DNA from 3 places in the Serratia fonticola genome. Region 2 is predicted to be linked to each of the others. Evidence: predicted binding sites of a transcription regulator. Region 2 holds the regulator's gene; each other region holds the start of a gene.
The links. Region 2 encodes Fur, which represses iron uptake genes when iron is present. Its sites were predicted from a motif close to ATAATAATGAGAACNACTATCAA; they were not measured.
Positions count from the first base shown of each region.

Region 1 (2,274 bases), 1.8 Mb from region 2:
GTGATCGCGGCTAAAAACCCGGCCAATCTGGATATGATGAAAGGGCTGAATCTGGTGGCGATCCTGTCGTTGCTGGGCTGGGGCCTGGGCTACTTTGGTCAGCCGCATATTCTGGCGCGCTTTATGGCTGCGGATTCCCACCGCACCATCCGTAGCGCTCGCCGCATCAGTATGATCTGGATGATCCTCTGCCTGGCGGGGACCATTGCGGTTGGCTTCTTCGGCATCGCTTACTTTGCCAATAACCCGGATCAAGCGGGCAATGTGACGCAAAACGGCGAGCGGGTGTTTATCGAACTGGCCATGCTGCTGTTTAACCCATGGATTGCCGGGATCCTGCTGTCGGCTATTCTGGCGGCGGTAATGAGCACCCTGAGCTGTCAACTGCTGGTTTGTTCCAGTGCGATCACCGAAGACCTGTACAAAGCCTTCTTGCGCAAAGAGGCCAGCCAGCGTGAGCTGGTGTGGGTAGGGCGTGCGATGGTACTGGTAGTGGCGCTGGTGGCGATTGCCCTGGCGGCTAACCCGGAGAACCGCGTGCTGGGTCTGGTAAGCTATGCCTGGGCCGGCTTTGGTGCCGCATTTGGCCCGGTGGTGCTGATCTCGGTGATGTGGTCGCGCATGACCCGTAACGGCGCGCTGGCCGGTATGCTGGTGGGGGCGATCACTGTGATCGTCTGGAAGCAGTTCGCCTGGCTGGGTCTGTATGAAATCATTCCTGGTTTTGTGTTTGGTTGTATCGCCATCGTGGTGGTCAGCCTGATGGGGCGCCAGCCTTCGGCAACCATCACCAAACGTTTTGATATGGCAGAGGCCGAGTTCAAAACGGTCTAAATCCGTCTTAATCTCTCCCCGGTAATCGGGGAGAGATCCGCTTTCCCCATCACTCCTCTCACCAAGCTGTAACAACTAGCGACATTTGATTAATAAAAATCACACTTCCGCCTCTTGTTTTTCTTTTCAGTAGAATGATAATCACTATCGTTCTGGTTTACTTTTCTTTACATTGCCGCAGTCTGGTCGACCCAGCGCCCGCGGCTGACTACAAACGCCTTTTCAGGGGTTAATATTCTATGTTTGTTCCTTTCCTTATCATGTTCCGTGAGGGGTTGGAGGCTGCGCTGATCGTCAGTTTGATCGCCAGCTATCTGAAGCGGACTCAACGCGGTCAATGGCTTGGTGTGGTATGGATTGGAGTGATCGTCGCCGTTGCTCTGTGCCTGGCGTTAGGTATCTTCATCAATGAAACCACCGGTGAGTTTCCGCAAAAACAGCAAGAGCTGTTCGAAGGGCTGGTAGCGGTGGTGGCGGTGTGCATCCTGACCTATATGGTGTTCTGGATGCGCAAGGTTTCCCGCTCGGTGAAGGTGCATCTTGAAGGGGCGATTGATAACGCTCTCAACTCGGGTAAAAGACAAGGATGGGCATTGGTGGCGATGGTGTTTTTTGCCGTTGCCCGTGAAGGACTGGAGTCGGTGTTCTTTCTGTTGGCCGCGTTTCAGCAGGATGTGGGCATTGCCGCGCCAATCGGTGCGATGCTCGGCCTGGCGTGCGCCATCGTAGTGGGCATGCTGATCTATTGGGGCGGTATCAAATTGCACCTGGCCAAGTTCTTCAAATGGACCAGCCTGTTTATTCTGTTCGTGGCTGCGGGCCTGGCTGCCGGGGCGATCCGTGCTTTCCACGAGGCCGGATTGTGGAACCACTTCCAGGATATCGCGTTCGACCTCAGCAACCAGCTATCCACGCATTCACTGCTGGGCACCCTGTTAGAGGGAATGTTCGGCTATCAGGAAGCGCCATCGGTTAGCGAAGTGGCGGTCTATTTCCTGTATCTGATCCCTGCTCTGATTTTCTTTTTCCTGCCGCAGCGTACGGAGTCTTCAACGATCCCGGCGCAACGCAAGACACATCACTAATTTACTAGGGAATTCCGTATGTCTACTCCGTTATTTCGCCGCAAGGCATTGCATGCCGCATTACTGGCCGTTCCTGCTTTCGCGCTGAGCCTCAACGCGCTGGCGGCGGATATCCCTCAAGTTAAGGTGACCGTAAACGACAAACAGTGTGAGCCGATGCAGTTGACCCTGCCCGCCGGTAAAACCCAGTTTGTGGTGCATAACACTAGCCAGAAGAACCTGGAGTGGGAAATCCTCAAAGGCGTGATGGTGGTGGAAGAGCGCGAAAATATTGCGCCAGGTTTCACCCAGAAAATGACGGCAAACCTCGAACCGGGCGAATACGACATGACCTGTGGGCTGTTGAGCAACCCGA
Region 1 covers NZ_CP011254.1:5,353,538-5,355,811, reverse strand. Annotated here, with positions in the region: gene putP (sodium/proline symporter PutP) at 1-834, shown strand, start outside; gene efeU (iron uptake transporter permease EfeU) at 1,074-1,919, shown strand; gene efeO (iron uptake system protein EfeO) at 1,938-2,274, shown strand, end outside.
Region 1: efeU (iron uptake transporter permease EfeU) is a predicted target of Fur. The motif match lies at 963-985, and genes of this name have one in related genera.

Region 2 (2,274 bases):
GTCTGGAAGTCAGCCAGTTGGTGAAAGCGCACGGCATTGACAGAATGCAGGCGTGGCAGGACGGCCTGAAAGATGCCAAAGACTCGAAGGCCTTCGCGACCAAGCATGTGGCGGTGAACTTCTGGGATACCCTGTACTGGGGTGGTTTCGACTCGGCTAACGACTGGGCGAACAAGGGATATGACGTGGTGATCTCTAACCCGGACTACGTCTACATGGACTTCCCGTATGAAGTCAGCCCGGACGAGCACGGTTACTACTGGGGCACCCGTTTCAGCGACGAGCAGAAGATCTTCAGCTTTGCGCCGAACAACCTGCCGCAGAACGCCGAAACCTCGGTTGACCGTGACGGTAACCACTTCACCGCCAAGAGCGACAAACCATGGCCGGGCGCATATGGTCTTTCCGCCCAACTGTGGAGCGAAGTGGTGCGTACCGACCAGCAGATGGAATACATGATTTACCCACGTGCTGTGTCGCTGGCAGAACGTGCATGGCACCGCGCCAGCTGGGAGCAGGATTACAAAGCTGGCCGTGAGTACAAAGGTGGCGAAACCCATCAGGTCGATACCAAAACTCTGGATCAGGACTGGCTGCGCTTTGCCAACCTGATTGGCCAACGTGAGCTGGCCAAGATGGATAAAGCGGGTGTGAGCTATCGCCTGCCGGTCCCAGGTGCACGCATCATCGGTGGCAAGTTGGAGGCGAATATCGCTCTGCCGGGCCTGGGAATTGAATATTCCACCGACGGCGGCAAACAGTGGCAGCGTTATGACGATAAAGCACGCCCATCCGTAGCGGGTGACGTGCAAATCCGTGCAATCAGCCCGGATGGCAAACGCTTCAGCCGTGCCGAGCCAGTGAAAGCGTAAGTGAGAACTCCGCCCACCTACGTGTCGGTAGAGGGGCGGAGATAGTGCGAGGTGAGAGCAAACTGCAATTGTGATAATTGAGTGGATATTTTTCCCCGGCCTGTCCGGGGATTTTTTTGCCTATCATCCGGGCATAAAAAAACCGCCATTTAGGCGGTTTTCGCGTTCTGGCTGGCCAGAATCAGTTCTTGTTGTGCAGCGTTTCGTTCTCGCGGCAATCACCGGTTTCACAGTGGCCGTACAGGTACAGGCTGTGGTTGGTGAGCTTGATACCGTGTTGCTTGGCGATATCGCGCTGACGCACTTCGATGGATTCGTCGCTGAACTCGATCACTTTGCCGCAGTCCAGGCAAATCAGGTGATCGTGGTGGTGTTGCTGAGTCAGTTCGAAAACCGACTTGCCACCTTCAAAATTGTGGCGGGTCACAATACCTGCGTCGTCAAACTGGTTCAGCACGCGGTATACCGTGGCCAGACCAATTTCTTCACCCATATCTATCAGTTTTTTGTACAGATCTTCCGCACTGACGTGATGGCATGCCGGATCCTGCAAGACTTCCAGGATTTTGAGTCGCGGAAGAGTGACTTTTAAGCCAGCCTTCTTCAATGCGGAGTTGTTATCAGTCATGCGGATTCAGTCCTGTTACTATGCTAATCAAGTTGAGGCGTTCTCGCCTATGGCATCGGTTGGCACAAAGCGTTAATTGCGTCTCATTATAGAACCGGTTGCTGCAAATAGAAACCGCCGGTTGTTAACAAACATATCTTTGCACGTTTACAGGGTAATCATGCAAAGCTTTGATGGATGGGATAAACCGATATCTCAGTCTACCGTGGCGAGGTAGGAAGTTACAAACTTGTAGCTTCTATTGCTCTAATCCGTGATGCCGATAACAGAAGGGCGCGCTCTACGGCGCCCTTACTATGTGTTACCTATCCGCCGGGGCAGAGGCTTAGCCGACGATCTCGGCCAGGCTCAGCTCTTCAGTGATTTGCTTGACCCAGGCGTCTACACGTTCGTTGGTCAGCTCAGGTTGACGATCTTCGTCAATGGCCAGCCCGACAAAGTGGTCATCGTCTGCCAGACCCTTGGAGGCTTCAAAATGGTAGCCTTTGGTTGGCCAGTGGCCGACGATGGCCGCACCGCGTGGTTCAATGATGTCGCGGATGGTGCCCATCGCATCGCAGAAATATTCCGCGTAGTCTTCCTGATCGCCACAGCCAAACAGCGCCACCAGCTTGCCGTTAAAGTCGATGTCTTCCAGCGTCGGGAAGAAATCATCCCAGTCGCACTGGGCTTCGCCATAGTACCAGGTTGGGATACCGAGCAGCAGGATATCAAACGCTGCCAGATCTTCTTTGCTGCTTTTGGCGATGTCGTGGATTTCTGCCACGTCGTTGC
Region 2 covers NZ_CP011254.1:3,511,033-3,513,306, forward strand. Annotated here, with positions in the region: gene WN53_RS15615 (beta-N-acetylhexosaminidase) at 1-872, shown strand, start outside; gene fur (ferric iron uptake transcriptional regulator) at 1,054-1,500, opposite strand; gene fldA (flavodoxin FldA) at 1,826-2,274, opposite strand, start outside.

Region 3 (2,274 bases), 1.7 Mb from region 2:
ATCGGAGATATCCCCGTCGTCTTTCAAGCTGCAGCGTTGTTACCTGCACTTACTCACCCCAGTCACTTACTAAAAGTAAGCTCCTGGGGATGAGTAAGCTTGTCGCCTAGCTGCAACTCGAAATCCATAGGGGAACGCCAAATTATTTCTTGGCTTCGGCGAAGCGTTTGGCCGCTTCGTCCCAGTTCACTACGTTCCAGAATGCCTTGATGTAGTCAGGGCGACGGTTCTGGAATTTCAGGTAGTAAGCGTGTTCCCACACGTCCAGGCCAACGATTGGCAAGCCTGAAGCGCCGGAGACGGCTTCGCCCATCAGCGGGCTGTCCTGGTTAGCGGTAGACACCACGGCCAGTTTGTCGCCTTTCAGCACCAGCCAAGCCCAGCCAGAACCGAAACGGGTGGCGGCGGCTTTCTCGAACTCTTCCTGGAATTTCTCTACGCTGCCGAAATCGCGCTCGATAGCGGCTTTCAGATCGCCACCCAGCGTGGTGCCGGTTTTCAGACCTTTCCAGAACAGGCTGTGGTTAGCGTGGCCGCCTGCGTTGTTGCGCATAAAGGTGCGCTTGTCTGCAGGGACTTTATCCAGATCCTGGATCAGCTCTTCTACGCTCAGCGAAGCCAGCTCAGGGTACGCTTCCAGCACGGTGTTGGCGTTGTTGACGTAGGTCTGGTGGTGTTTGGTGTGATGGATTTCCATCGTCTGCTTGTCGAAATGCGGTTCTAGTGCGTCGTATGCGTAAGGCAGGGATGGCAGTGAATAACTCATGATCATCATCTCCAGTAGTGTAGGGCGGCGCAAAATGTGAGCACCGCGTAAGCAGTATGATGCATTATAATTAATTAAATGATATTGAAAATGATTATCAATGCCCTACAGACTGTGTGGTTTAGGGGTTAATCGGTAATACGCTGCGGATGAGTAAACACGGTTGCCCGGCCTGGCTTGCTAAAGCCAACCAATGTCAGGTTGCTGCGCTCGGCGATTTCCACTGCCAGTGAGGTAGCGGCAGAAACCACGAACAGGATCTCGGCACCACACATGGCGGATTTTTGCACCATCTCGTAGCTGGCCCGGCTGGAAACCAGGATTGCCCCTTGCTGCCAGCCCTGTTTGGCGCGTATGCCGATCATCTTGTCTAGCGCCACATGGCGGCCAACGTCCTCGCAGCCCCCCAGCAGTTCACCTTGTGGTGAGATCCAACCTGCAGCGTGGGTGCAACCCGTCAACTGGCCGACGTTCTGCAACTGGCGCAACTGGCTGAGGGCGCGATCGAGATTGGCCAAAGAGAAGGTCTGGGTAAAGGGCAATGGTGTGACTGGCCGGAAGATATCCGCCAACTGTTCAATGCCACAAACGCCGCAGCCTGTGCGGCCTGCCATCGCCCGGCGGCGCTCCTTCAGCCCGGCAAAGCGGCGGCTGGAAAGCTCGATTTGTACTTCCATGCCGTTGCAGGTGGGATTAACCTCTATACTGAAGATATCCCGTGGCGAGTCGATAATCCCTTCCGAGAGGGAAAAACCGAGGGCGAACGCCTCCAGATCCTTTGGCGTACACATCATCACCACGTGAGAAATGCCGTTATACACCAGCGCGACCGGCACCTCTTCGGCGAGCCAATCTTGCTCTTTGGTGGTCAGTTGCCCGCGCTGGTACACCGGAGCCTGGATCAGGCCCGTGAGCTCGTTCACATTTGTGGGCTGCTCTTGGTTAATTTTGTTCACTTTCCTGGCACCTGTTTGTAACAACCCTACGCCTGCTATGGTATTATTGCGGCGCCGTTGCGGCCCATTTGGCCAATACCCACATAAGAATAGTGATTTTAGCGCTTCCCGCTTTGAGGGGGAAAGCGTCATTTGAAACAATGTGACAACACGAGAGAGAAAGGAGACCCCCCATGCAGGTCAGCAGAAGGCAGTTCTTTAAGATCTGCGCTGGCGGTATGGCAGGAACCACGGTAGCTGCACTGGGCTTTAGCCCGGCGGTGGCATTGGCGGAAACCCGGCAGTACAAGTTGCTGCGCGCCCGTGAAACCCGTAATACCTGCACGTATTGTTCCGTCGGCTGTGGGCTGTTGATGTACAGCCTTGGTGATGGCGCCAAAAACGCCAAAGAGAGCATCTTCCATATCGAAGGGGATCCAGACCATCCGGTAAACCGTGGTGCACTGTGCCCGAAAGGGGCAGGTCTGGTGGATTTCATCCACAGCGAAAGCCGTCTCCAATACCCTGAATATCGCGCTCCAGGCTCAGACAAGTGGCAACGCATCAGCTGGG
Region 3 covers NZ_CP011254.1:1,855,700-1,857,973, forward strand. Annotated here, with positions in the region: gene sodA (superoxide dismutase [Mn]) at 143-766, opposite strand; gene fdhD (formate dehydrogenase accessory sulfurtransferase FdhD) at 895-1,689, opposite strand; gene fdnG (formate dehydrogenase-N subunit alpha) at 1,896-2,274, shown strand, end outside.
Region 3: sodA (superoxide dismutase [Mn]) is a predicted target of Fur. The motif match lies at 845-867, and genes of this name have one in related genera.